2 regions of the Leclercia sp. GHBNCSD genome follow, and region 2 is predicted to be linked to the other one. Evidence: predicted binding sites of a transcription regulator. Region 2 holds the regulator's gene; the other holds the start of a gene.
The links. Region 2 encodes sigma-54, which starts transcription at its own class of promoters, with help from an activator protein. Its sites were predicted from a motif close to GTTGGCACANNTTTCGCTNT; they were not measured.

Region 1 (9,921 bases), 510 kb from region 2:
CGTGCTGGTGGACTCCCGGCGAAATATCGGCGCACGGGGAAAATTCCGGCCCTTTATTCTCTATGCTTCGGTACCCGTTGCGCTGGTTGCTGCGGCGCAGTTTATGGCTAACGACTTTAGCCTGACGGTGAAAACGGCTATCGCCACCGTGCTCTTTATGATGTTCGGCCTCTGCTATAGCCTGATGAACTGCGCCTACGGTGCGATGGTCCCGGCCATCACCAAAAACCCGAACGAGCGCGCGCAGCTGGCGGCGTGGCGTCAGGGCGGCGCAACGGTGGGGTTGTTGCTCTGCACCGTCGGCTTTATGCCCATTCAGGCGCTGTTCGTCAGCCAGCCCTCCCTCGGCTATCTGGTTGCCGCTCTGGTGTTTGTCACCGGCGGGCTGTTCTGCATGTGGTGGTGCTATAGCGGCGTGAAAGAGCGCTATGTGGAGATCACACCCGATCACCATAAACCCGGCATTCTGAAATCGTTCTGCGCGATTTTCCGCAACCCGCCGCTGCTGGTCTTATGCATCGCCAACCTCTGTACCCTTGCCGCCTTTAACATCAAGCTGGCGATTCAGGTCTATTACACCCAGTACGTGCTGAACGATCTGCACCTGCTGTCGTGGATGGGCTTTTTCAGCATGGGCTGTATTCTGGTCGGCGTGTTTCTGGTGCCCGGCGCGGTTAAGCGTTTCGGCAAAAAACCGGTTTACCTGGGCGGGCTGACGCTATGGGCGGTGGGCGACGTGCTGAACTTCTTCTGGGGGAGCAACTCCCTGCTGTTTGTGCTCTTTTCCTGTATGGCCTTTTTCGGCACCGCTTTCGTCAACAGTCTGAACTGGGCCCTGGTGCCGGATACCGTTGATTATGGCGAGTGGAAAACCGGCATTCGCGCCGAAGGGTCGGTTTATACCGGCTATACCTTCTCGCGCAAAATCTCCGCGGCCCTCGCCGGTTTCTTGCCTGGCATTATGCTGACCCAGATCGGTTACGTGCCCCATGCGGTGCAGAGCGCAGGCACGCTGCTGGGGCTGCGCCAGCTTATTTTTCTCTGGCCCTGCGGCCTGGCGATTATCGCCGCCATCACGATGGGACTCTTTTATAAACTCAACGAAGCGCGCTTCGCCTTTATTATTGAGGAGATTGCAAACCGAAAAAAACCATCAGCGAATACCCCTGAGATAACCACCAACGATAAAGCGTCAGCAGTCACTTTATAACAATAAATCCGGCCATTAATCCCTTCCCTCTCTATGGGAGGGGTGGCCTTTCTTTATCTGTTACATGGATAAGTTATGAAAAGAATCATTACTGTACTGATCGTGTCGTCTGTCTCCTGCCCGGTATTTGCCGGGGCGTATGTCGAAACACGAGAAGCATACAATACGGCCTCCGAGCTACATGAGGTGATCCTGCGAGCCGGCTATAACTTCGATATGGGCGCGGGGCTGATGTTCACCAACGCTTATAACGTGGGGAAATGGGATGAGCTTAAGCACAGCTATAACGAAATAGAGGGGTGGTATCCGCTCTTTAAACCCACCGACAAACTCACTTTCCAGCCGGGCGGTTTAATTAACGACAGCAGCGCAGGGTCGGGCGGCGCTGTTTATTTAGATACCAACTACAAATTTACGGATGGGTTCAATCTGACGTTCCGCTATCGCTATAACCACAACAATTACGATACGCCGGACTATAACGGGCAGATGGATAAGAACGACACGCACGAGTTTGCTAACTACTGGAATTTTAAAGTGGCGGATGCGTTTTTCTACACCTTTGAGCCGCACTTTTTCCAGCGGGTAAATGATTACCACAGTAAGAATGGCAAAGATCACCACTGGGAAATAACGAACAAGTTCAGCTATAAAATCGACAGAAACTGGCTGCCGTACCTCGAACTCCAGTGGCTGGACAGATGGAATGATTACAACCGCGAGCAGTACCGAATCCGTCTGGGCGTGCGGTACGCGTTCTAATAAAAAAGCCGCTGATCGCTCAGCGGCTTTTTACCTGCCGGGAGGCGCATGCGCTTACCCGGCCTACAGACTGACTGTATTAATCTTCTTTTGAACCGCGCATTGCACGTTTACGATCGTTTTCAGTCAGGTGACGTTTACGGATACGGATAGACTGTGGTGTTACTTCTACCAGTTCGTCGTCATCGATGAATTCCAGAGCCTGCTCCAGCGTCATCTTAACCGGTGGAACCAGAACCGTTGCTTCGTCAGTACCGGACGCACGCATGTTGGTCAGTTTCTTACCGGTCAGGCAGTTTACCGTCAGGTCGTTAGAACGGCTGTGAATACCGATGATCTGGCCTTCGTAAACTTCTGCACCGTGACCCAGGAACAGCTTACCGCGATCCTGCAGGCTGAACAGGGCGAACGCAACCGCTTTACCCTGACCGTTGGAGATCAGAACGCCGTTGTTACGCTGGCCCACTTCGCCCGGACGAACGTCGTCGTAGTGGCTGAAGGTGGAGTACAGCAGACCGGTACCGGAAGTCATGGTCATGAACTCAGAACGGAAGCCGATCAGGCCACGGCTTGGGATCACGTAGTCGAGACGTACGCGGCCTTTGCCATCTGGATTCATGTTTTTCAGGTCGCCTTTACGCTCACCCAGAGCCTGCATTACAGAACCCTGATGCTGCTCTTCAACGTCCAGCGTCACGTTCTCGAATGGCTCTTGTTTACGGCCATCGATTTCACGGAAGATAACTTTCGGACGGGAAACCGCCATTTCGAAACCTTCACGACGCATGTTTTCGATCAGAACAGACAGGTGCAGCTCACCACGACCAGAAACGCGGAATGCATCAGCGTCTTCGGTTTCTTCAACGCGCAGCGCAACGTTGTGCACCAGCTCTTTGTTCAGGCGGTCAAGGATCTGACGAGAGGTAACGAACTTACCTTCTTTACCACAGAACGGAGAGGTGTTGACGTTGAAGAACATGGTTACGGTCGGCTCATCAACAGACAGCGCTGGCAGCGCTTCCACATTCTGCGGGTCGCAGATGGTGTCAGAGATGTTCAGCTCGCCCAGACCGGTGATAGCGATGATGTCGCCAGCTTCCGCAATGTCGCTCTCGATACGCTCAAGGCCCAGGTGAGTCAGCACTTTACCGACTTTACCGTTACGGGTTTTACCTTCGCTATCGATGATAGTGACCTGCTGGTTTGGCTTCACTTTACCGCGCTTGATACGACCAATGCCGATTACACCAACGTAGTTGTTGTAGTCCAGCTGAGAGATCTGCATCTGCAGGGTACCGTCGAGATCGACGTTTGGTGCCGGAACATGGTCAACAATCGCCTGGTACAGCGGGGTCATGTCTTCAGCCATGTCTTCGTGGTCCAGACCAGCGATACCGTTCAGCGCAGACGCATAAACGATCGGGAAGTCCAGCTGTTCGTCGGTCGCATCCAGGTTAACGAACAGGTCGAAGACCTGATCAACAACCCAGTCAGGACGCGCGCCAGGACGGTCAACTTTGTTGATTACCACGATTGGCTTCAGGCCATGGGCGAATGCTTTTTTGGTTACGAAGCGCGTCTGCGGCATTGGGCCGTCAAATGCGTCAACCACCAGCAGCACGGAATCCACCATGGACATCACGCGCTCAACTTCACCACCGAAGTCGGCGTGCCCTGGGGTATCAACGATGTTGATACGGTAGTCATTCCATTTGATCGCGGTGTTTTTAGCGAGGATGGTAATCCCACGCTCTTTCTCCAAATCGTTGGAGTCCATCACGCGTTCTTGAGTTTCGGCACGCGCATCGAACGTACCGGATTGCTGCAGCAGCTTATCAACCAGGGTAGTTTTACCATGGTCAACGTGCGCGATGATGGCGATATTACGCAGATTTTCGATCACAACTTTGCCTCAGGCATTAGAAATAGCGCGTTATTGTACACGGATTAATCGCACTACAAAACAGGATCACAAACATCCCCCGCAAACAAGTATCGCAGAGATGCTTTGTGATCGCTTTCACGGAGCGGTAAAAGGGCACTTTAACGTAAATTGCACCAATATGGTGCTCAATGTTCACATTGAAGCACTATAATGGTGCAACAAAACCACCGTGGTGCAGCCCTTTTGCACTACGGTGCGCATGATAGCGCCTTTTTGGGGTGTTTTAAAAGTTGGCACAGATTTCGCTTTATAAAAAATACGGCAACAAAAGGCACCACCGCCTGCCTTATACAGAATTTGAAGACCTCGTTACCACGACGACAATGACCAATCTGGAGAGTTAAGTATGTCCGCTGAACACGTTTTGACGATGCTGAACGAACATGAAGTGAAGTTTGTTGATCTGCGCTTCACCGATACCAAAGGTAAAGAACAGCACGTCACTATTCCTGCTCATCAGGTGAATGCCGAATTCTTTGAAGAAGGCAAAATGTTTGACGGCTCCTCCATTGGTGGCTGGAAAGGTATCAACGAATCCGACATGGTTCTGATGCCTGACGCATCTACTGCCCTCATTGACCCGTTCTTCGAAGAGTCTACCCTGATCATCCGTTGCGATATTCTTGAGCCAGGCACCCTGCAGGGTTACGACCGCGACCCACGCTCTATCGCTAAACGCGCTGAAGAGTATCTGCGCTCCACCGGCATCGCAGACACCGTTCTGTTCGGGCCAGAGCCAGAGTTCTTCCTGTTCGACGACATCCGTTTTGGTGCGACCACTTCCGGTTCCCACGTTGCTATCGATGATATCGAAGGCGCATGGAACTCATCCACCAAATACGAAGGCGGTAACAAAGGTCACCGTCCAGCCGTTAAAGGCGGTTACTTCCCGGTTCCACCGGTTGACTCTTCCCAGGACATCCGTTCTACCATGTGTCTGATTATGGAAGAGATGGGTCTGGTTGTTGAAGCCCATCACCATGAAGTTGCAACTGCTGGCCAGAACGAAATCGCCACCCGTTTCAACACCATGACCAAGAAAGCGGACGAAATTCAGATCTACAAATACGTTGTTCACAACGTTGCGCACCGCTTCGGTAAAACCGCGACCTTCATGCCAAAACCAATGTTTGGCGACAACGGTTCCGGTATGCACTGCCACATGTCCCTGTCCAAGAACGGGACTAACCTGTTCGCTGGCGACAAGTATGCGGGTCTGTCCGAGCAGGCACTGCACTACATCGGTGGTGTTATCAAACACGCTAAAGCGATCAACGCCCTGGCGAACCCAACCACTAACTCCTACAAGCGTCTGGTCCCAGGCTACGAAGCGCCAGTAATGCTGGCCTACTCTGCCCGTAACCGTTCTGCTTCTATCCGTATTCCGGTGGTAGCTTCTCCGAAAGCACGTCGTATCGAAGTGCGCTTCCCGGACCCAGCTGCTAACCCATACCTGTGCTTCGCAGCACTGCTGATGGCGGGTCTGGACGGTATCAAGAACAAGATCCACCCGGGCGAAGCAATGGACAAAAACCTGTACGACCTGCCGCCAGAAGAAGCGAAAGAGATCCCACAGGTTGCCGGTTCTCTTGAAGAAGCCCTGCTGGCGCTGGACGCAGACCGCGAGTTCCTGACTGCGGGCGGCGTGTTCACTGACGAAGCGATCGATGCTTACATCGCACTGCGTATGGAAGAGAACGACCGCGTTCGCATGACGCCGCACCCAGTTGAGTTCGAACTGTACTACAGCGTCTAATCTTCAATCCCTGTCGCGCGGCCTTTTCCGCGCGAGATTGATAGCCGTTTTTTTTGTTGCCGTGGAAACTTTTCAGCCCATCTTCGGATGGGCTTTTTTCACCGCCAACAAGCTGATCTGACGCGTTTTTCGCCGTAAAAACGCTATACTGCACTAAAATAGTGCAAACAACTCCAGGAGACTGCTGAATGGCAACTGGCACGCTGCCCGATGCTGGGCAGATCCTCAATTCTCTTATCAACAGCATTTTACTGGTCGATGACGATCTGGCGGTGCATTACGCCAATCCCGCGGCCCAGCAGTTACTGGCGCAAAGTTCACGCAAACTGTTTGGCGCGCCGCTGCCCGAGCTGTTGAGTTATTTTTCCCTGAATATCGGCCTGATGCAGGAGAGTCTGCAGGCGGGGCAAGGTTTTACCGATAACGAAGTGACGCTGGTGATCGACGGACGCTCGCATATTCTGTCGCTGACCGCACAGCGGCTGCCGGAAGGGCTCATTCTGCTGGAGATGGCGCCGATGGATAACCAGCGTCGCCTGAGTCAGGAGCAGCTCCAGCATGCTCAGCAGATTGCGGCCCGCGATCTGGTGCGCGGCCTCGCCCATGAGATCAAAAATCCGCTCGGCGGCCTGCGCGGCGCGGCGCAGCTGCTCACCAAAGCCCTGCCCGACCCGGCGCTGGCGGAATACACCAACGTCATCATTGAACAGGCCGACCGCCTGCGGAACCTGGTGGATCGCCTGCTGGGACCGCAGCAACCCGGGATGCATGTCACCGAAAGCATTCACAAAGTGGCGGAGCGCGTCGTCAAGCTGGTGTCGATGGAGTTGCCGGATAACGTCAGGTTAATTCGGGATTACGATCCCAGCCTGCCGGAACTGCCGCACGATCCCGACCAGATTGAACAAGTTTTACTGAATATCGTGCGCAACGCCCTGCAGGCGCTGGGGGCGGAAGGCGGAGAGATTATTCTGCGTACCCGCACCGCCTTTCAGCTCACCCTGCACGGCACACGCTACCGTCTGGCGGCCCGCATTGATGTGGAAGATAACGGTCCGGGCATTCCTTCCCATTTACAGGACACGCTGTTTTACCCGATGGTCAGCGGCCGTGAAGGCGGGACCGGGCTTGGCTTATCGATTGCCCGTAATTTGATAGATCAGCATTCCGGCAAAATTGAATTTACCAGTTGGCCGGGTCATACCGAGTTTTCGGTTTACCTGCCAATCAGGAAATAGAGGGTTAGGTTATGCAACGAGGGATAGTCTGGGTAGTTGATGACGATAGCTCCATCCGCTGGGTGCTTGAACGGGCGCTTACCGGAGCAGGTTTAAGCTGCACCGCTTTTGAGAGCGGTGCCGATGTGCTTGATGCACTCACCACCAAAACCCCGGATGTGCTGCTGTCCGATATCCGTATGCCGGGAATGGATGGGCTCGCGCTGTTAAAACAGATCAAGCAGCGTCATCCGATGCTTCCGGTCATCATAATGACCGCCCACTCTGATCTGGATGCTGCCGTCAGCGCCTACCAGCAGGGGGCGTTCGATTATCTGCCAAAACCGTTCGATATTGACGAAGCGGTGGCGCTGGTTGAACGCGCCATTAGCCACTATCAGGAACAGCAGCAGCCGCGTAATGCCCCGGTTTTCGGGCCTACCACCGATATCATTGGTGAAGCGCCGGCGATGCAGGATGTGTTTCGCATCATTGGTCGCCTGTCACGCTCCTCCATCAGCGTGCTGATTAACGGCGAGTCAGGCACCGGGAAAGAGCTGGTCGCGCATGCCCTGCATCGCCACAGCCCGCGCGTCAAAGCCCCGTTTATCGCCCTGAATATGGCGGCGATCCCCAAGGATTTGATTGAGTCCGAGCTGTTCGGCCATGAAAAAGGGGCCTTTACCGGCGCTAACACCATCCGTCAGGGTCGCTTTGAGCAGGCCGACGGCGGGACGCTGTTCCTGGATGAGATCGGTGATATGCCTCTCGACGTTCAGACACGTCTGCTGCGCGTGCTGGCGGACGGCCAGTTTTACCGCGTGGGCGGCTACGCCCCGGTCAAAGTGGATGTGCGTATTATCGCCGCCACCCACCAGAACCTGGAGCTGCGCGTCCAGGAGGGCAAATTCCGTGAAGACCTGTTCCACCGCCTGAACGTCATTCGCGTACACCTGCCGCCGCTGCGTGAGCGCCGGGAAGATATCCCGCGCCTGGCGCGTCATTTCCTGCAGGATGCCGCCCGGGAACTGGGCGTGGAAGCCAAGCTGCTGCACCCGGAAACCGAAGCGGCGCTGACGCGTCTGGCCTGGCCGGGTAACGTGCGTCAGCTGGAAAATACCTGCCGCTGGCTGACGGTGATGGCTGCCGGCCAGGAGGTGTTGATTCAGGATCTGCCGCCCGAGCTTTTCGAAACCCACGTTCCGGAAAGCAGCACCGGCCAGAGCCTGCCCGACAGCTGGGCGACACTGCTGGCGCAGTGGGCCGATCGCGCGTTGCGCTCCGGTCATCAGGACCTGCTCTCCGAGGCGCAGCCCGAAATGGAGCGCACGCTGCTGACCACCGCGCTGCGCCATACCCAGGGCCACAAGCAGGAGGCGGCACGCCTGCTCGGCTGGGGGCGCAATACCCTGACGCGTAAGTTAAAAGAACTGGGGATGGAGTGATCGCCTCCCCCTGTGTAAAGAGAGTTAATTAAGCGCAAAGTGATGCTATTTTGCGCTTTACTGTACTGATGAGTTGAGTATGATCTTGCCCGGAAAATGGGGGGGTCATCATGCTGGAATCGATCGTGAATTTGTTGTCTGGCGGCCTTGAAGCCAGCGCAGCAGCGGGACATACACCACAAACGGCCATTGCAGCTGTGCTGTGTGCGGCGCTGGTGGGGTTGTTTAGCTAGCACTTCGCTTACCCGGCCTACGAAAGCGCGAAATGTAGGCCGGGTAAGGCGAAGCCGCCACCCGGTAATGCGGCTTAAATCACCCGCGAGAACTGCTGCATACGGGCTTTCTGCCGCAGATAGGCATCGAAGCACATACAGATATTACGAATCAACAAACGCCCTTTCGGCGTAACTTCAATCGCACTCTCCGTCACCTCCACCAGCCCATCTTTCGCCAGCGGCGCCAGCAGCTTCATATCTTCCGCAAAGTAATCTTTAAAAACGAGATCCCACTGCGCTTCCACCGCGCGGAAGTCGAGACGGAAGTTACAGATTAGCGCCTTGATCACGTCCCGGCGAATACAGTCGTCGCGGGTTAACGCGATGCCGCGCCACAGCGCGTTGCCGGTCTCATCCACCTGCTGATAGTAGAGCTTCAGCTCTTTCTGGTTTTGCGCATAGCAGTCGCCAATCATGCTGATGGCCGACACGCCCATCCCCAGCAGGTCCGTATCGCCCTGGGTGGTGTAACCCTGGAAGTTACGATGCAGAACGCCTTCTCGCTGGGCAATCGCCAGCTCGTCATCCGGTCGGGCAAAGTGATCCATGCCGATGAACTGGTAGCCGGTCTGGGTTAACGATGTGATGGTTTCCTGCAGGATATCCAGTTTTTGCTGCGCGGATGGCAGATCGGCATCTTTGATTTTGCGTTGGGCAGCAAACAGCGTCGGCAGATGCGCATAGTTGAAGACGCTCAGGCGGTCCGGGTTGAGTTCCGCCACGCGCTTCAACGTGTAGGCGAAACTTTCTGACGTCTGCTTCGGCAGGCCATAAATCAGATCGATATTGGTGGAGGTGAAGCCAATCTCCCGGGCATGATTTAACAGAGCGAAGATGAACTCTTCATCCTGCTCACGGTTAACCAGCCGCTGGACCTCTTTATTAAAGTCCTGCACGCCCATACTCAGCCGGTTAAACCCTTCGGCACGCAGATGATCGAGCACATCAAGCTCGATTTCCCGCGGGTCTACTTCGATAGAGATTTCAGCATCGCCATTGAAGCGGAAGTTATTCCGCAGCAGGGTCATCAGACGGCTGATTTGCGCTTTATTCAGGTAGGTCGGCGTACCGCCGCCCCAGTGGAGCTGGCTGACGTGACGACCGGCGAACTGCGGCGCGCGATGCAGGATCTCCTGCTCAAGCGCATCCAGATAGTGATCCGCCTTGTGCTGCTGGCGGGTCACAATTTTGTTGCAGCCACAGAAATAGCAGAGCTTGTGGCAGAACGGGATATGAACATACAGAGAGAGCGGGCGGTCAGGATAACGCGCTACCGCCTGCTGAAACTGGGTTTGACCGAACGCGTCGGAA
Region 2 (9,921 bases):
CGAAACCGATGAGAAGGTGTTCCGTCACAACGTCTCCCTGACCTACGAGCAGTGGCTCGACTACCCGGACGGGCGCAAAGCCTGCTTCGAAATCCGTAAAGTGCCCTATTACGACCGCGTCGGGAAACGCCACGGGCTGATGGGCTTCGGGCGTGATATTACCGAGCGTAAGCGTTACCAGGATGCGCTGGAGCGCGCCAGCCGGGATAAAACGACCTTTATCTCCACTATCAGCCATGAACTGCGTACTCCGCTTAACGGTATCGTCGGGTTAAGCCGCATTCTGCTCGACACCGAACTGACGGCCGAGCAGGAGAAATATCTTAAAACCATCCATGTCTCGGCGGTTACGCTCGGCAATATCTTCAACGATATTATTGATATGGATAAGATGGAGCGGCGCAAAGTCCAGCTGGATAACCAGCCGGTGGATTTCACCAGCTTCCTGGCCGATCTGGAAAACCTCTCCGGTCTGCAGGCGCAGCAGAAAGGGCTACGCTTTGTGCTGGAGCCGACCTTGCCGCTGCCGCATAAGGTGGTGACCGACGGTACGCGCCTGCGCCAGATCCTGTGGAACCTGATCAGCAACGCGGTCAAATTTACCCAGAGTGGCCAGGTGGCAGTTCGCGTGCGCTACGGCGAGGGGGAGATGCTGCACTTCGAGGTGGAAGATTCCGGGATTGGTATTCCACAGGAGGAGCAGGACAAAATCTTTGCCATGTATTACCAGGTTAAAGACAGCCATGGGGGCAAACCCGCTACCGGGACCGGCATCGGTCTGGCGGTATCGCGCCGCCTGGCGAAGAGCATGGGCGGTGATATCACGGTGACCAGCAACCCTGGGCACGGCTCTGTATTTAAACTCAGCGTTCGGGCCCCGGCAGTGGCGGAAGAGGTCGAGGACACCTTTGCCCATGATGATATGCCGCTGCCTGCCCTGCATGTGCTGCTGGTGGAAGATATCGAGCTGAACGTGATTGTCGCGCGATCGGTGCTGGAGAAACTGGGCAGCAGCGTGGATGTTGCTATGACCGGTAAAGCCGCGCTGGAGATGTTCACGCCGGGCGAATATGACCTGGTGCTGCTGGATATTCAGTTGCCGGACATGACCGGGCTGGATATCTCGCGCGAACTGACGAGCCGTTACGCCAGCGACGAACTGCCGCCGCTGGTGGCGCTGACCGCCAACGTGCTGAAAGACAAAAAAGAGTACCTGGATGCCGGTATGGACGATGTACTGAGCAAACCGCTGGCGGTACCCGCCTTAACCGCCATGATCAAGAAGTTCTGGGACACCTGTGACGAAGAGGAGAGCACCATGACGAAGGTAGATACAGAGAAAGCACAGTCTTTGCTGGATATCGACATGCTCGAGCAGTACATCGATCTGGTTGGTCCGAAGTTGATCACCGATGGCCTGGCCATCTTCGAGAAGATGATGCCGGGCTATTTAAACTTGCTCGAGTCAAACCTGACGGCGCGGGACAAGAAAGGCATCGTTGAAGAGGGACACAAGATCAAAGGTGCGGCCGGATCGGTGGGTTTGCGCCATCTGCAGCAGCTTGGACAGCAGATTCAGTCTCCGGATTTACCCGCTTGGGAAGATAACGTGGGTGAATGGGTTGAGGAGATGAAGCAGGAGTGGCAGAACGATGTCGCCGTGCTAAAAGCCTGGGTGGAAAGCAGAAAAAAATGACCCCGGTAGACCGGGGTGCGCGAATACTGCGCCAACACCAGGGAAATCTTGGCTGCGCCTGAATAGGAATAGTTTTTTCGTAAATGACGTAGCCGGAAACTTTAGGCCGCACGCAGTTAAGATAGCAAATCTTAAATACGTTGTTACATGAATCAGTTAAATGTGTGAAGCATACCGTTTTAATCAGAATCTTTAATGTGCATTTAACATTTTTCGAGAGGGATCGCAGGATGAAAAAGGTTGGCGTGGTACTCAGCGGGTGTGGTGTTTACGATGGTTCTGAAATTCATGAAGCTGTTTTGACGCTACTGGCTCTGGCGCGTAACGGCGCCGAAGCGGTCTGCTTCGCACCGGATAAAACCCAGGTAGACGTGATCAACCACCTGACCGGCGAAACGATGGCCGAGAGCCGTAATGTCCTGATTGAGGCTGCGCGGATCGCCCGTGGACAGGTTCGTCCGCTCAGCGAGGCGCGGGCTACCGAGCTGGACGCACTGATTGTGCCAGGCGGTTTTGGCGCGGCAAAAAACCTGAGTGATTTTGCCGCCCAGGGGAGTGGTTGCCGGGTAGACGGTGATTTAAAAGCGCTGGCGCTGCAGATGCATGAAGCCGGCAAACCGTTGGGCTTTATCTGTATCGCCCCTGCGATGTTGCCGGCCATTTTTGATATGCCGCTGCGCCTGACCATCGGAACGGATATTGATACTGCTGAGGCTATCGAGGATATGGGCGGTGAGCATATCCCCTGTCCGGTGGATGATATCGTGGTCGACGAAGAGAACAGGATCGTCACCACACCCGCTTACATGCTGGCACAAACTATTGCGGAAGCGGCGACGGGCATTGAGAAGCTGGTTACGCGCGTACTGGTGCTCGCTGCATGAAGTTAAGACGTCCGAAAGCGGGTTGGTTAAGACGGATCGTCATTCGCATTCTGTTGGTTATGGCGGTCTTCTGGGGTGGGGGCATCGCCCTGTTCAGCTTCCTGCCGGTGCCGTTTTCAGCGGTAATGGTTGAACGTCAGGTGAGCAACTGGCTGAGCGGTAATTTCAGCTACGTTGCGCACTCTGACTGGGTGAGTATGGATGAGATCTCCCCCTGGATGGGGCTGGCCGTGATTGCCGCCGAAGATCAAAAATTCCCTCAGCACTGGGGGTTTGACGTCGGGGCGATCGAGAAGGCGCTAGCGCATAACGATCGTAACGAGAGCCGTATCCGCGGAGCATCGACGCTTTCTCAGCAGACGGCGAAAAACCTGTTTTTATGGGACGGTCGCAGCTGGGTGAGAAAGGGCTTTGAAGCCGGGCTTACGCTGGGTATCGAAACGGTGTGGAGTAAGAAACGGATCCTGACCGTATATCTCAATATCGCGGAATTTGGCGAAGGGATATTTGGTGCCGAAGCTGCGGCGCAGCGCTATTTCAACAAACCTGCCAGCCGTCTGACGGCGTCGGAGGCCGCGCTGCTGGCGGCTGTGTTACCGAACCCGATTCGCTTTAAGGCCAGTGCGCCATCAGGCTATGTACGTAGCCGTCAGGCATGGATCCTGCGCCAGATGCGCCAGCTCGGTGGGGAAGGATTTATGCAGGCCAATAAGCTGCATTAATCCTCGTCAAACCCGGCGTTGAACAGCGCAATAACCGCTGCCAGCGCCTCCACTTCCTGCGGGCCGGTGGCTTCAATTTCGATCTGACGGCCCTTTGCCGAATCCAGCATCAGCAGAGCGATTACGCTGTTGGCTTCGGCTTCGGTGCCTTCGTCGTTACGCAGCAGCACTTCCGCGTCAAATCCCTGCATCAGTTCAAATAACTTCATCGCCGGGCGGGCATGCATGCCCAGCTTATTGGTGATTTCAACGGTCTGCTTTACGGTCATGTTTTACGTTTTTCCAGCGTACGATGACGGGACTGCACGTTTTTACCGCGCGAGCGGAAATAGTCAGCCAGTTGCTCAGCAATATAGACCGAACGGTGTTTGCCCCCGGTACAGCCAATCGCCACCGTCAGGTAGCTGCGATTGTTTGTCTCCAGCATCGGCAACCAGAGTTCAAGATAGCTGCGCGTCTGATAGATAAAGTTATGCACTTCCGTATGTCTGTCAAGGAAGGCAGCAACCGGCTTATCCAGGCCGGTCATCGGGCGCAGCTTCGGATCCCAGTGCGGGTTCGGTAAGAAGCGCACGTCAAACACGTAGTCTGCATCGATAGGGATACCGTGCTTAAAGCCGAACGATTCAAAGACCATCGTCAGCTCGCGTTCGCGTTTACCCAGTAATCGGGTACGCAGCATCTCCGCCAGCTCATGGACCGACATCTCTGAGGTATCGACGATCAGATCGGCGCGCGAGCGCAGCGGCTCCAGCAGATCGCTCTCCTGGTCAATGGCACTTTCCAGCGACAGGTTTTTACTGGAGAGCGGATGCAGCCGGCGGGTGTCACTGTAGCGACGAATCAGCGTGTTGCGATCGGCATCAAGGAACAGCAGCTGAGGTGAAAAGGCCTCCGGCAGGTTGCTCATCGCCTGCTCAAAGATCTCCGGCGATTCAGGCATGTTACGCACGTCGATGCTGACTGCCGCAGAGATCTGCCGATCCGCCAGCGAACGGGCCAGCTCGGGCAGAAGCACCACCGGCAGGTTATCCACGCAGTAAAAGCCCATATCTTCCAGCGCGCGCAGGGCGACCGATTTCCCGGAGCCCGAACGCCCGCTGACGATCATCAGCACCATGTACCGTTTCTCCTCAGGACCACAGATGTTAAAGCCATCACCCGATTACGCCTCATCCTGATTGCCTTCCGTTTCTGTAATAATTTGATAAAGCTCTTCGTCGCTCTGCGCCGCGCGTAAACGACGACAGATGGTTTTATCCGCCAGACGTTTAGCCACCAGCGAGAGCGTGTGCAGATGCGTTTTGGTCTGATCGGCTGGCACCAGCAGGGCAAACAGCAGATCGACCGGCTGGTTATCAATGGCATCGAAGGCGATAGGTGTTTCCAGTTGAACAAACACCCCTACAGCGCGCAGAGTATCCTCTTCCAGTTTGCCATGTGGAATGGCGATGCCGTTACCGATGCCGGTACTGCCCATTTTTTCGCGGGTGAGGATCGCTTCAAATACCACTTGTGGCGCCAGACTCAGCTGTTTTGCGGCCAGTTCACTGATGATCTCCAGCGCACGTTTTTTGCTCTGGCAGTGAACGGCACTGCGGGTACATTCCTGATTAAGGACACTGCTCAGTTGTAGAGTGGAATCGTTATTCATCATAATTTCACCTAAGCGCTAACTGTACAAAGGGCCCGTTGTGTTTCACAACAGGCCGTCCTGCACCCGTTAACTGCCCGGACAATTAGTGTTGTTTCAGTTTGTCTTTATGTTTGTTTAGCTGTCGTGCCAGCTTGTCAATCAAGCCGTCGATAGCCGCGTACATGTCCTGCCCTTCCGCACTGGCATGGATTTCGCCCCCGTTGACGTGCAAGGTAGCATCCGAGATATGAGTCACTTTTTCCACTTTTAACACAACATAGACCTGGTTGATCCTCTCGAAATACTGCTCGAGCTTAGCGAATTTGGTATTCACAAATTCACGCAGGGATTCAGTGATTTCGACATTGTGTCCTGTGATGTTGAGCTGCATAGTGTCTTCCTTATCGGTTGTGTCAGACCAGTTGTTTACGCTGGTTTGACGGCGGAATGGATAAAGACTCTCGATACTTCGCAACAGTGCGGCGTGCCACCATGATACCTTGTTCGGACAGCATGGTGGTCAACTTACTGTCACTCAGCGGTTTCGCGGGGTTTTCCGCGGCGATCAATTTTTTCACCAGCGCCCGAATGGCCGTCGACGAGGCTTCGCCGCCGCCTTCGGTGTTGACATGGCTGGAGAAAAAATACTTAAGCTCAAAAATGCCACGCGGACTGTGCAGATACTTCTGCGTCGTCACGCGAGAAATGGTCGACTCATGCATCTCGACGGCCTGGGCGATATCCGCCAGCACCATCGGTTTCATAAACTCTTCACCCTGCTCAAAAAACGCCTGTTGCTGCTCCACGATGCAGCGGCTGACGCGCAGTAGTGTATCATTGCGGCTCTCAAGGCTTTTGATCAGCCAGCGGGCTTCCTGCAGATTACTGCGGATAAACTGGTTATCCGAGTCGTTGCGCGAGCTGGTGCACATTGAGGCGTATTGCTGATTGATTTGCAGGCGGGGAATGCTGTCGGAATTCAGCTCTACGGTCCACAGACCGTTATGTTTGCGCACCAGCACATCGGGAATAACATACTCCGGCTCGCTGGTCTGGATAGATTGCCCCGGGCGCGGATCCAGCGACTGGATCAGGTTGACCGCCTCTTTCAGGATCTCCTCTTTCAGCCGCGTGACGCGCATCAGTGAGCGGAAATCGTGGTTGGCAAGCAGATCCAGATGTTCGCTGATGATAAGCCGGGCCTCTTCCAGCCACGGGGTCTCTTTAACAAACTGCGAAAGCTGAATGAGCAGGCAGTCACGGAGATCTCTCGCGGCAACGCCAATCGGGTCAAAGCGCTGAACGCGTTTCAGGACCGCTTCGACCTCTTCAAGCTCAATCTCGTCATCGCCTATGCTCTCCAGAATATCGTCCAGCGACACGGTCAGATAGCCGGTCTCATCCACGGCATCCACAATGGAGGTGGCGATGGCGCGATCGGTATCGGAGAACGGCGTCAGCTCCACCTGCCACATCAGGTAATCCTGCAGTGACTGGGTGGTCTCGCCCTGATAGACCGGCAGCTCGTCATCCTGGTAGTCTGCGCGCGTACCGGATGGCGTGCCGGCGGTGTAGATCTCATCCCAGCTGGCATCGAGAGGGAGCTCGTCAGGCATCTCTTTTTGCTCAAGAGCATCCACCGTGTCGAGGGTCTCGTTATCCTGGCTTTGTTGCGTTTCTACCTCATCGTGAAGATCGGTTTGCTCGAGCAGAGGGTTACTTTCCAGCGCTTGCTGGAGCTCCTGCTGCAGTTCCAGCGTCGACAGTTGCAACAGACGAATAGCCTGTTGTAACTGCGGCGTCATTGCCAGCTGTTGGCTGAGCCTTAATTGCAAACCTTGCTTCATGTTCAGAGCATTTTTCTCCGTTTACGCGAGTCTTAACTTCTACCCTATCAGAGTCTGAAGTCTTCCCCAAGATACACGCGCTTAACATGATCGTCTTCGAGGATCTGCTGCGGGGTACCGTGGGCGATGAGGTGGCCCTGGCTGACGATATAGGCACGCTCACACACCGCCAGCGTCTCACGTACGTTGTGGTCGGTGATGAGAACCCCGAGGCCACTGTCGCGCAGATGCTCAATAATACGTTTGATATCGATAACCGAAATGGGGTCAACCCCGGCAAACGGTTCATCGAGCAGAATAAATTTCGGATTAGCCGCCAGCGCACGGGCAATTTCCACACGGCGGCGTTCACCGCCGGAGAGCGCCTGGCCCATGTTGTCGCGCAGGTGTTCGATATGGAACTCTTCCATCAGCTCGTTGGCGCGATCCTGACGCTGTTCGGCGGTCAGATCATCGCGGATCTGCAGCACCGCCATCAGGTTATCGAAAACGCTCAGACGACGGAAAATTGAGGCTTCCTGCGGCAGATAACCGATCCCGCGGCGCGCACGGGCGTGCAGGGGCAGCAGGCTGATATCTTCTTCATCAATAATGATGTTACCCGCGTCGCGCGGAACAATGCCCACCACCATATAAAAGGTGGTGGTTTTACCTGCACCGTTAGGACCCAACAGGCCGACAATCTCGCCGGAGTTGACGGTCAAACTGACATCTTCCACGACGCGGCGGCCCTTATAGGCTTTGGCGAGATTCTTTGCAGTTAATGTTGCCATAACGAATTAGTTACTCTTTTTCTGTGCCGGGGCCTGATTGCTATTTTTGTCCTGCAGCTGCGATGGAACCAGTACGGTGGTCACGCGTTTGCCTTTCTCGCTGAAGGCCTGCATTTTCTGCTCTTTGACCAGGTAGGTGATCTTGTCGCCCTTGATGTTGCTGTCGAGCTGCTCCAGATACGCATTACCGGTAAGGACAACGAAATCTTTCGCCAGCTCGTAGTGCATCTGGGAGGCGTGGCCTTTCACCGGCTTGCCGTTATCCTGCATCTGATAGAAGGTGGCCGGGTTGCCGTAGCCATCGATAATCTCTTTCCCGTCCTCACCGCCAGGACGCGTCACCACCACTTTGTCGGCATTAATTTTGATGGTGCCCTGAGTCACAACCACGTTGCCGGTAAAGGTCACCACGTTGCCTTGCATATCGAGTGATTGCGTATCGGATTCGATATGAATCGGCTGCTCGGTATCACCCGTCACAGCAAGCGCAGGCAGGCTAAGGGCCAGCAGGGCGCTGGCTATAACACAATTAAGGCTGAGTTTGTTTGTTTTGAATTTCATAAGAGGTTCTAACCTTTTCAATCAGCTCTGCGTTCTTGCTGCGTAAGTTCCCGCGCATTCTCAGACCGCTGGAATTAAATGTTGTGCCGTATAACGTGACCAGATCCTGCGATGTTACATCCTGCGTCACAAGATTTATCTGTGCGTTATCGGTCGTGATTTTGCGCAACTGCGCATCTGCGGTCAGCGCATTCACTTCAACATGGCCATACAGATAAAGCATACGGTCATTCGTCAGTTTTGCCCGATCTGCTTTAATCGACCATGTCGGAATTTTATCGGTATCAAACGTGGTCATCACGGGTTGAGTAAACCATGAGACGCCCTGTTCGGAAAAATACTCAACGTGCTGAGCGATAAGGCGATAATTCAGCGCCCCTTCCGGGCTGTAAACGACGGTATCGCTGTGATCGCTTTTATACGTTGGATCGTTGGTGTTGACCGTCGGCGCTTGTTCGTCGTCCCGGTCAGCGAGATTCACACCAATCAGTACCAGTGCGACAAGCGTTAGCAGAATAATAACCCAACGTCTGGTTTTACTCATATCGATTGCCCTTTGGCCTCATCAAGCTTACCTTGCGCCAGCAGTAACAGGTCGCAGACTTCTCGTACTGCGCCACGGCCACCGTTAATCCGGGTGACATAGTCAGCGCGTGGGATCAAAAGCGGATGGGCATCGGCCACGGCGATGCTAAGCCCAACTTCTGCCATCACTGGCCAGTCAATAAGATCGTCTCCGACATAGGCAACGTTTTCCGGGGCAATCGCAAGTTTACCAAGTAAGTCCCTGAAAGCGACCATCTTATCGGATTGCCCCTGATAGAGATGGGTAATGCCCAGCGTTTCGCACCGATCTTCTACCAGTTTAGCCTTACGTCCGGTGATGATGGCAACTTCTATGCCAGACGTCAGGGCACAGCGAATCCCATAGCCATCACGCACGTTGAACGCTTTCAGCTCTTCACCATTATTGCCCATGTAAATCAGGCCGTCTGACAGCACGCCATCCACATCCAGGATCAGCAGGCGAATTTTCTCGGCCTGCGACATCATCTGCGCGCTTACCGGGCCATAACAGGTTGCAAGGGATGCACCCGTATTAATCATTGTCTTATCCTTCATTACACTACGCCTGCGCGCAAAAGATCATGCATATGTACCACACCCAGTAACTGGTCGCCATCGGCAACCATAACGGAGGTGATATGGCGGGACTGCATCAGGTTCAGTACCTCAACGGCCAGCGTGCCGGGACGCACCCGAATGCCGCCTGAGGTCATCACATCGGCGATACCCAGCTTACGGACATCCACACCCATATCGAACACGCGACGGAGATCCCCGTCGGTAAAGATACCCTCAATCTTCATCTGATCGTTGCAGATGACGGTCATCCCCAGGTTTTTACGGGTAATTTCCAGCAGCGCATCGCGCAGGGAGGCCTCTTTACTGACGTGCGGAATTTCATCCCCCGTATGCATAATATCATTCACGCGCAGCAGCAGTTTACGTCCCAGCGCACCGCCCGGATGGGAGAGGGCGAAATCTTCGGCGGTAAAGCCGCGCGCTTCCAGCAGGGCGACGGCCAGCGCATCACCCATAACCAGCGCGGCAGTGGTGCTGGAGGTCGGCGCCAGCCCCAGGGGACAGGCTTCTTTTGGCACTTTAACGCACAGGTGGATATCTGCGGCGCGCGCCATGCTGCTCTCCGGACGGCTGGTAATACAGATCAGGGGAACGTGCAGGCGTTTCAGGACCGGGATCAGCGCCAGGATCTCATTCGATTCGCCCGAGTTGGATAA

Region 1: the regulator sigma-54 is predicted to act here: its motif matches at 4,147-4,166, upstream of glnA (glutamate--ammonia ligase).

What each region holds. Positions count from the first base shown of each region.
Region 1 covers NZ_JBQVYO010000001.1:2,016,196-2,026,116, reverse strand. The annotation lists gene ACT3IC_RS09815 (MFS transporter) at 1-1,210, shown strand, start outside; gene ompL (porin OmpL) at 1,286-1,972, shown strand; gene typA (ribosome-dependent GTPase TypA) at 2,052-3,875, opposite strand; gene glnA (glutamate--ammonia ligase) at 4,264-5,673, shown strand; gene glnL (nitrogen regulation protein NR(II)) at 5,862-6,911, shown strand; gene glnG (nitrogen regulation protein NR(I)) at 6,923-8,335, shown strand; gene ACT3IC_RS09785 (YshB family small membrane protein) at 8,446-8,568, shown strand; gene hemN (oxygen-independent coproporphyrinogen III oxidase) at 8,643-9,921, opposite strand, start outside.
Region 2 covers NZ_JBQVYO010000001.1:2,524,269-2,534,189, forward strand. The annotation lists gene arcB (aerobic respiration two-component sensor histidine kinase ArcB) at 1-1,696, shown strand, start outside; gene elbB (isoprenoid biosynthesis glyoxalase ElbB) at 1,927-2,580, shown strand; gene mtgA (monofunctional biosynthetic peptidoglycan transglycosylase) at 2,577-3,302, shown strand; gene npr (PTS phosphocarrier protein NPr) at 3,299-3,571, opposite strand; gene rapZ (RNase adapter RapZ) at 3,568-4,422, opposite strand; gene ptsN (PTS IIA-like nitrogen regulatory protein PtsN) at 4,468-4,959, opposite strand; gene hpf (ribosome hibernation promoting factor) at 5,042-5,329, opposite strand; gene rpoN (RNA polymerase factor sigma-54) at 5,352-6,785, opposite strand; gene lptB (LPS export ABC transporter ATP-binding protein) at 6,833-7,558, opposite strand; gene lptA (lipopolysaccharide ABC transporter substrate-binding protein LptA) at 7,565-8,119, opposite strand; gene lptC (LPS export ABC transporter periplasmic protein LptC) at 8,088-8,663, opposite strand; gene kdsC (3-deoxy-manno-octulosonate-8-phosphatase KdsC) at 8,660-9,226, opposite strand; gene kdsD (arabinose-5-phosphate isomerase KdsD) at 9,241-9,921, opposite strand, start outside.